Regions from separate parts of the Shewanella sp. 125m-1 genome, predicted to be linked through region 2. Evidence: predicted binding sites of a transcription regulator. Region 2 holds the regulator's gene; each other region holds the start of a gene.

Region 1 (3,289 bases), on a different contig from region 2:
TCAGGGGTTAACATCCATTTAGGTCGTGGTAATGCTAACAAGCTTTTAGCCCGCTTCCTGTTTGACCATGGCGATGAACTGGCTATTGAGTTAACTCAGTTTACTGGCGGCTCACTGCGCAATGCCATTCCACGTGAAGCAGACGTTAATTTTATGCTTCCTCCTGAAAACTTGGCTTTACTGCAAGAGCGTGTTTCAGCGTTTCAAGCCTTAGTTCGTCAAGAGTTAGCCATCGCCGATCCAGGTACGATTCTAACGCTAGAAGAGATCCCAGCAGAAAAACAGGTCATGAGTGAAGAGTCACAACAGATCTTAATTGACGTGCTTAATGCTTGCCCTAATGGCGTCATTCACATGAGTGACGAAGTAGAAGGTGTTACAGAGACATCACTTAACGTGGGTGTGATCAGTACCGATGACAATAGCGTGCAAATCTTATGCTTAATTCGCTCTCTTATTGATTCAGGTCGCGAAGAAGTTGAAGGCGTATTGAGCTCACTGGCTAACCTTGCTGGAGCGAATGTTGAATTTAGTGGTGCATACCCAGGCTGGAAGCCAGACAATAGCTCACCCGTTATGGCAAGCGTACGCGAAACCTACGAGGCAATTTATAACAAAGAGCCGACGATTATGGTGATCCATGCAGGTCTTGAATGTGGTCTATTTAAGAAGCCTTACCCTGAAATGGATATGGTTTCTATTGGCCCAACCATTCGCTACCCACACAGCCCTGATGAAAAAGTTAACATTACTACTGTTGGCCAATACTGGAAGCTATTGTTAGCGGTACTGGAGCGTACACCAGTTAAAGGCTAATCAATAAAACAGCTTTATAAGAATAAGGCCACTTAGTCATAAGTGGCCTTTACTATCTATAGCAGAGGATAAGGTATCAATTGGCGCTTTAGTCCTAAGTAATTGTTACCCACACAGCCCTGATGAAAAAATTAACATTACCGTTAACATCACAACTGTTGGCCAATATTGGCAGCTATTATTAGCCTTTAACGTCGAAGTAAAACTAAAATATGAGCTATTTCTGACGGTGTGCTTAAAAACCTAAATCCATCTGCGAGCTATCTATATCATCATGCTCAGAAGCGACACTATTCGAGGCGAGACCGACCGATACACCCAATAAGCGAATACCTCGCTCATTTTGCCTTTCCATCGCTTGCTCCAGTAGCTGATAAAACAGATTCACCGAGATCTCATCGCTGCGATGCTCAATCGTGGTCTGCTTAAAATCTTCAAATTTTAGCTTAACCACTTGCTTGTTGATCACTCTATCCTTAGCGCTACGGCTCACCCGCCCTGCGAGCTCTTGAATAAGTTGTGGCATCACCGCACGGCATTGCTCAAGGGTATGGATATCTTTAGCCAGTGTAGTTTCAACGCCGACTGATTTTCTCTCACGATTGGGCGAAATCGCTCGCTTGTCTATCCCTTTAGCGCGCTCAATCAGCACTGCTCCAAATTTACCAAACCCTTCTATTAGCTTAGCTTCAGGATAAAGCTGAATGTCGCTGCAGGTATGCAGCCCCAGATCGGCTAACTTTTTAGCGGTCACCTTGCCAACACCGGGAATTTTTATCAGTGGTAAGGTTTTTATAAACTCATCAATCATGTCTGGGCGGATCACATATTGTCCATTCGGTTTATTTAAATCGGATGCTATCTTGGCAAGAAACTTAACTGGCGCGATGCCTGCCGAAGCAGTTAAACCGGTCTCGGCTAAAATATCGGCTCGAATAGCCTCGGCCATCAAGGTCGCAGAGCCTTTACAATGGGGACTCTCTGTCACATCAAGATAAGCCTCATCAAGGGATAAAGGCTCTATCAAGTCAGTATATCGTTCAAATACAGCCCTAATCTGGCTAGAAACCTCTTTATATACCTGCATACGCCCAGGGACTAATATCAAGTCAGGACAAAGCTTTAGCGCATAGCCTGACGCCATGGCTGAACGAACCCCAAATTCTCGAGCTTCGTAATTACAGGTACTGATCACGCCACGGCGATCACTGCGTCCTCCCACAGCAATAGGTTTGCCTCTTAACTCAGGAAAGTCGCGCATCTCCACCGCTGCGTAGAAGCAGTCCATGTCGACGTGAATAATTTTTTGCAAGCCAATATCCTCCGTACAGAATACTACTGTATATAAAAACAGTATTCAATAAAAAGCATACCTTTAGCCTGTTTTAAGCTAACCATTCGCCCTTGTTGATCAGGGCGATCGATTAATCCTAGGCAATAAAAAGGGAAGCCGTTTGGCTTCCCATTTCAACACTCAGTCACATGTAAACTCAGTCAGATTTCAAAACGCTGTCATTTTAAGTCTAGATCTTAAACTGCTTAATGTTGTCACCGAGGGATCGACTCACCTGTGCAAATTCGTCAAAGTTATTTGATAGTGCCTCACTCGCTGCTAACGACTCATCCGATAACGCGCGAACATTTTCAACATTACAAGCAACCTCTTCGGCCACAATCGCTTGCTGACCTACAGCGGTGGAGATCTCTATGGTTTGCTGCTGAATCGCTTCGATGGCACTCGTGATGCTATCCAGTGCCACTTCAACTTTAGCGGTAAGACCTTGCCCCATATTGGCTTGCTCAACCCCTGACTCCATCACTTGCTCAGCCTCATTGGCATTTTGTTGTAGTGTCTGGATGATCTCTTGAATGTTTGCGGTCGAGTCTTGCGTGCGAGATGCTAAGGTTCTTACCTCATCCGCCACAACGGCAAAGCCTCGGCCTTGTTCACCCGCTCTCGCCGCTTCAATCGCTGCGTTTAGTGCTAACAGGTTTGTTTGCTCTGCGATACCACGAATAACATTAAGTACCTCGCCAATCTGCTCAGAACGGGTTCTAAGTTGCTTAACCACCTTTGCCGCATCAATCACCTGTTTAGATAACGCCTGCATGCCTTGAGTCGCTTGAGCGACAATCTCACTGCCTTCACTCGACTGAATCTGCGCCTTATCAGCAAATTCACTGGCTCTTTGGGCACTTGCGGCCATCTCTTGGCTAGTGTGTGCCATTTCGGTAGCGGCCGTGGCCACAGAAGCTATCTCTTGTTTTTGCTGACTCACCGACTGCAATGCTTGACGACTCACAGCAGACGCATCATTCACACCTTGCTCTACTTGCAGCGTTAGCTCACGAGTCTCCTGCAGCATGCCCTGCACCTTCGCCGCAAAACGGTTAAATGCATCACCGAGCTTACCCAGCTCATCTTCTCTATTCATGTCGATGCGCTTAGCAAGATCGCTATCTCCCTCGGCAA
Region 2 (3,289 bases):
TCGGCCTGACTACCGAGCATACCGCTGAGATAGGTAATCCAGAATTCGTTGAAGATCTAAAATTCACTTCAGCACAAGCTGAGGCAAAAAATATTTTGGCAGAGCTTGAGCAGAAGCATCAACCGGATCTTGTTTTTAGTCTCACCCATATGGGTCACTATGAAAATGGTAAACATGGAAGTAACGAGCCCGGTGATGTTGCTCTTGCCAAAAGCCTAAAGCCTGGCCAGATCCAAGCAATCATTGGCGGACATTCACAGTTGCCTGTGTGTATGGAAGGGGACACTGGTGAGTACGTAGAAGATTATGGTCGAGATGAGCCTTGTAGGCCTGATCGTCAAAATGGCACTTGGATCATGCAAGCCTACGAGTGGGGAAAGTTCGTTGGTCGCGCCGATTTTGAATACTATGGTGGTAAGCTACACTTGGCAAACTACGAGTTAGTACCAGTGAATACAGAAACCAAGTTTGGTTCCTACTATCCGCCTCATATGCTAACGCCTAAGGATAAGGAAACCCTCGAACTGCTTCGGCCCTATCAGCGTAAGGGGCAGCTGAAGTTGAGAGAACAGATTGGTGTTGCAAAGGCGGACTTCATTGGTAAGCGTAAGATTGTTCGTTACCAAGCTACGCCTCTGGGGGTGATGATTGCGCACGCTCAAACTCAGCTTCCTATCCCCGCAGATTTTGGGATCATAAACTCAGGTGGTATTCGAGCCACCATAAAGAAAGGGCCCATTCGATATCGTGATGTGCTTAAGGTGCAGCCTTTTTCCAACAGCGTGACTGTAACCGAGATGAATGGAGCCGAACTAAAGAAGTATTTGTCTAGGGTTGCGCTTAAGACTCGAGGCTCTGGAGGCTTTGCCCATTTTAGCGGTATCAAGATGACCGTTGACTGTAAAGCTAAAGATGTCGATATCAGAACTGTTGGTGATAAGCCCTTCAAGCTAACAGATAAATATCGATTTACCCTCCCTAGCTATAACGCTGCGGGCGGTAATAAGTATCCCAAGTTAAAGGAAAAGGCGAGAGATACCGGCTTTATTGATGCAGATATGCTTTATCAATTCATCAAAAAGCATGACACGCTCGATCCTGCCAATTATGACAGAGCGAAAGATGTTCGCTATATCAACTCCAGAAGTTCTGATGGCTGCGGCGGTTAATCTTAGCAGTTAATAAGGTTAATCAGCTGGCACCTTAGATCTCGAAACAGAGCCCAACCTTTGATTGGGCTCTGTTTTTTAAGGTATGTGTTCGGCAAACTATACCTAGCCTTTTTGTACATACCAAGGTCGTCAGCAAGTATAAAGTAGAGCAAATGCCTTGTTGCTTACCACTCCCTTCTTCTCGTTCGAGCTTTGGTAGCTGTCAGGTAAAAGTGCAAGGAAATAAAGTTGAACCAACAGCGGGCGCAAGAGGCTCAATTGCGCGGACTTATTTGTCTATGGAACAAACGCACCCGAGATACTAAATGAGTAGGCAACAAAGTCAGCTAATGAACGCTTGAGATAAAGAGGTACCTTCAGGCGCTACCCAATAACGAGTTTCACATCGCTGGATTTATTTCATTTGAAACTGGATCCCACAAAAAACAATATAACTGGTTATTACTTGCACTCAAAAAAATACTGTATATACTAACAGTTACTGTATAGAAAGACAGGGTTAACCATGAGACCACTTACACCGCGCCAAGCTGAAATTTTAGAGCTAATTAAACGTAATATTGCTGATACTGGCATGCCACCTACCCGTGCCGAGATCGCTAGACGTTTAGGTTTTAAGTCAGCCAATGCTGCTGAAGAACATTTAAAAGCCTTAGCTAAAAAAGGCTGCATTGAAATTATGCCGGGCACGTCTCGCGGTATTAAGTTAACCCAAGAAGACACTGAAGATGCAGATTTAGGTTTACCCCTTATCGGCCAAGTTGCTGCAGGTGAACCGATTCTTGCGCAAGAGCATGTCGAGCAACACTATAAAGTCGATCCCGCCATGTTCAAGCCATCAGCAGACTTCTTACTCAGAGTCCGTGGTGACAGTATGAAGAATATTGGCATACTAGAAGGTGATCTACTGGCTGTACACAAAATACAGCAAGCACGTAACGGCCAAGTGGTTGTAGCACGCGTTGAAGATGATGTTACCGTTAAGCGTTTTGAGAAAAAGGGTAACAAAGTTTTCTTACATGCTGAGAACGAAGAGTATTCACCAATTGAAGTGGATCTAGCAAACCAAAGCTTAAGCATTGAAGGTTTAGCCGTTGGTGTGATCCGTAATGGAGACTGGCAATGAACAAACTAATGGGAACGAGTCCTCGTCACCCTGGGCTGTGGCAAGATATGCCATCGACCAATATGGTGAGCAGCACGAGTAATGACATCACGACTATGGTGACCCAAACTCAAGGGCGTGATGAGCTGAACCAGATCAGTGCTCAGCTTTCACAATTGAGCCAACAGGGTCGCTGGATTGTACTGATTAGCCCGCCGAATATTGGCTACAAGCAGATGCTAGCAGCTGCGGGTGTAAGAATGGACCGCATTTTACTGGTTCATGCTAAAGATGAAGTGGAAACACTTTGGGCAATGGAAAAAGCCTTAACAAGCGGTACCTCAAGTGCGGTGATTACTTGGACCAACTCTTTAGATGCTCGTGACAATCGACGCCTACAAATCGTTGCCAAAAGCGCTCGCGCTGTCGGCATTGTCATTGAACATTCGATTGATAACACAAATAAGCAACAATCTTGTCGCTCAATCAATATGCAGGATAGTGCTTTTGGTCAAGCCTCCCTGTTTGGTGCTGTTCATTAAGCAGAACATCTCCTCGCTTTCTAATACATGATGACTAGGAGGTGCGTTTTAGTAAGCGCCTTCTAGTACAAACGATTTTCTAAAGCCCTCATTCGAGGGCTTTTTTATTATCAATAATTGAAAAAGTGATCTTGATCAATATTTAAACACCAAGTAGTGTAGGAAGTCATAACAACGATATTTTGTTATATCCGAGCGATTTAGTTGTCGGTCTTTGCTCTGGGATTAGTCCTGAATTTGAAGCTTAGACTGAGATTGGCCTGATATATTTCAGCCGTATGTGCCAACGTGGTTACACCAGCAGTGAATAGCACTGAATACAATAGCCTGTGTCGCGATCCCATTAATTGCGACTCGATAGGCAAGCCACTCGCGCACTTTGAAGTCATCGTTGCTTTTTTGGGAACTGAAGAGTTTACATAGAGCAGAGACTTACTGTGTGACTCTTCTTTGTCTTGTGGACAGAGGAG
Region 3 (3,289 bases), on a different contig from region 2:
AGCTTTGCACCAGTTTGCGTGAAGCATCTGGGATCGTAAGCTGCAGAAATGGGTTACCACCCTTAATCTTGATGTATTCTGAGTGTGCTTGCTCTACGGGAGAGGTCGGCACGGCAAAAGGAAGCTTGGTAATAATAAGGTTAGTTAAATAGTCGCCTGGCAGATCGAGACCCTCAGAAAAGCTGCCTGTGCCAAATATAATGCTTGGTTTGCCTTCATCACATCGGGCCTTATGCTGCTTCAGAATTTCTTGTCTTGGCAGGGTTCCTTGGATCAGTAGTCCTGTTTTAATTTTACTTTCGACTAAGTCGGCGACTTTTTCCATCTGCCAATAAGAGGCGAACAAGACTAAGCTTGCCATCTCGTCTTCGACCAGTGCGATGATATGCTTGGCTAACTCATCGGTATACTTGTCATCCGTTGGCTCGCAGTCCATTCTAGGTAAAAATAGGGTCGCGTTTTGCTCAAAATCAAAAGGCGAGTCTAAAGCTAAATAGCGACTGCCGTCATTAATCGATAGCCCGACTTGATGAGTAAAGTGATTGAAGTTGTTTAACGCGCGCAATGTGGCACTACAAAGTACGACACCAGCGGCCTTATTCCATAACAGGTTTTCTAGCATAAATCCGACCTCTATTGGCGAGGCGCTAAAGAGGTAATCGGCTTGCTTACCCGTTAGTTGCTCAATCCAACGTGCCATAGGTGCACCTTTCGGGCTGTCTTCTTTGGCCATCATCTTCCACAGCTTTTGTGAATTCTCAAGCCGTTGCAGCATAAAGCCTGTTTCAGATAGTAATGCTTCTGATTGATGCTTGGGGATCTCGCCATCTTTTATTGCTTCGTTTAGCAGGCTAAGCATTTTATTAAATTGCTTTAGTGCCAAATTGGATGCCGTTGCTAGATTTTCAGCTTGAACCGATAATGCAGAAGGCAATTTACCGTGTTCGAACCGGAAACGATTTTCTGGGTTATCAAATTTTGCTGATTGCGCGTCACAAAACTGCGCCACTTGATTAAGTTGAGCCGCAATATCACCGATATGGTCGAGCATCGACTGCGCGGGCGCGATAATATAGTTGCTTTTAATCTGGTTTTGCAGTTTGCTGGTGGTCTTGCTCAGTTTATCAAGCCAGTCAGTTGCGCCGCGCACGGTCGACTGTGCGCTACTAAAGTCTCTGGCGACAATAGGTAGGTGGTGCGCTTCATCGATGATGTAATATAGATCTTCGGGATCAGGCAAAATTACGCCACCACCGAGCTCTAGATCAGCAAATAGCAAGCTATGGTTAGCAATCAGCACATCCCACGTATCGATATCTTCACGTGCCTTATGAAAAGGACAGTTTCTATGGTTAGCAAGTTGGCGATGACAGCTATGTTTATCGCATGCTATCTGTTGCCATAGGTGATCTGGTAGTGGCTTAGTTAACGTATCGCGTTCACCATTCCAAGTGCCTGCTTGATAGTCTTTTAATAAACCATCTAACATGTCGACTTGGCTTTGGTCTGGCTTGGTTTGCCACATTGCCATTTGGGTGCTGTTATCTGGGCCAACTAACATTTCTAACTTAGATAAACATACATAGCGTTGACGGCCTTTGACTAAACCAAAAGTAAAGTCGAGCCCTGATTGTTGCAGAAAAAAAGGCAGGTCTTTATGCAGCAGCTGCTCTTGCAGTGCGACTGTCGCCGTTGCAATACAGACCTTTTTCTTACTGGCCAATGCCAGTGGAATTGAGCCCAGAATATAAGCCAGTGATTTACCAATACCCGTGCCAGCTTCTACCACGATAATACGGCGGTTCTTGTCATATTCTCCAGCAAGCGTTTTTGATATTTCCGCAACAATATAGTTTTGCTCTCGACGAGGACGAAAGTTAGGCAAGGATGCAGAAATGCCCTTATATATAGTACGAATTTGAGTTTTAACGTCTGCGGATAACATGAATGCACTGAGCTAATAAATAGTGCTGTACATAATAACAGTGATTACTTAGCCTAAGAAGCGTTTAGTGATTAATAGTGTATTTAATTGAGTATAAAGTATGAATTCAAGGTTGAGCATGCAGCAAGTGATTAAAGGTAGAGTATTGACTCGCCATGCCATCCACCGGCAGGGCAGCCTTATTTTACAGTATTTTATTCAAACCCAAACGGGCCCTATAACAGTTGAAATCCCTCATCAGGAGCATGTTTGCTTTATACATTCGACTGATGCATCTCGCTTATTACACTGCGCTGGTCTCAGAGGGATCCGCCGTCGTGAACTCTCACTTAAGAGCTTTCAAAATATCCCCGTATCAGGACTTTATTGTAGCGATGCTAGGCAGTTACGCACGTTAGTGAGAGCTGCAAAAGATCTCGATATTGAGCTGTTTGAAGCCGATGTTAAAGCTGAACATCGATTTTTAATTGAACGCTTTATTGCATTAGATGCAGAGTTTCAGGGACAGTTCCAAGAGCATTTTATAGACAAACAACAAGTTGCAGCTGAGGACTTAGATCCGGTTAAACATCAACCACTGTTTATTGCAAGCCGCGCGCGTAAGACTGAATCAAGCATAAGCCTCAAAGCAATTTCTTTAGATTTTGAGTGCAGCTTTAGCGGCGAACTCTACTCAGTTGGTCTGTATGGGCAAACGGTCGAGGGTATCGTCTACCAAAAGGTCATTATGGTCGGACAGAGCCAAGCTTGTGAGCAAGATTATATTGAATGGGCACAAACTGAAGCCGATTTAATACATCGCTTAATTGCCTGGTTTAATGAATATGATCCCGACATTATTATTGGTTGGTCAGTGGTCACTTTTGATTTGGCCTTGCTTTATCGCCGAGCGAAACACCATAACATCACCCTTAATATTGGCCGTGATAACCACACTCTTAGTTGGAAGGTCGAAGATAAGTTTAGACCCGAAACCTTGTCGCTTCCTGGCCGTGTCGTATTAGATGGTATTGATTGGCTTAAGGCCGCTTTTTATCAATTTGATCGCTATTCATTGGAGTTTGTAGCGCAGCAACTGCTGGATGAAGGTAAAGCGATTCATAATGTTGATAATCGTATTGATGAAATCAACGATCTATTTTTAAATGATAAGCCCGCGTTGGCGCATTATAACCTAACCGATAGCCGCTTAGTTTGGGATATTTTTCAGAAGACCCAGTTATTTGATTTTGTCATTGAGCGCGCCAAACTTACAGGTTTAGAGCTTGGCCGTGTTGGTGCATCTGTCGCGGCATTTAACAATCTATACCTTCCTCATCTGCATAGAGCGGGCTTTGTTGCGCC

The links. Region 2 encodes LexA, which represses DNA repair genes until DNA is damaged. Its sites were predicted from a motif close to TACTGTATNNNNATACAGTA; they were not measured.
Region 1: a site for LexA is predicted at 2,153-2,172, ahead of dinB (DNA polymerase IV). Genes of this name have one in related genera too.
Region 3: a site for LexA is predicted at 1,969-1,988, ahead of dinG (ATP-dependent DNA helicase DinG). Genes of this name have one in related genera too.

The regions. Positions count from the first base shown of each region.
Region 1 covers NZ_JBRILT010000009.1:1,825-5,113, reverse strand. The annotation lists gene ACVBIK_RS06330 (aminoacyl-histidine dipeptidase) at 1-816, shown strand, start outside; gene dinB (DNA polymerase IV) at 1,052-2,128, opposite strand; gene ACVBIK_RS06320 (methyl-accepting chemotaxis protein) at 2,340-3,289, opposite strand, start outside.
Region 2 covers NZ_JBRILT010000004.1:28,357-31,645, forward strand. The annotation lists gene ushA (bifunctional UDP-sugar hydrolase/5'-nucleotidase UshA) at 1-1,169, shown strand, start outside; gene lexA (transcriptional repressor LexA) at 1,678-2,298, shown strand; gene ACVBIK_RS03115 (cell division inhibitor SulA) at 2,295-2,819, shown strand.
Region 3 covers NZ_JBRILT010000015.1:3,970-7,258, forward strand. The annotation lists gene dinG (ATP-dependent DNA helicase DinG) at 1-1,945, opposite strand, end outside; gene ACVBIK_RS08855 (DNA polymerase II) at 2,046-3,289, shown strand, end outside.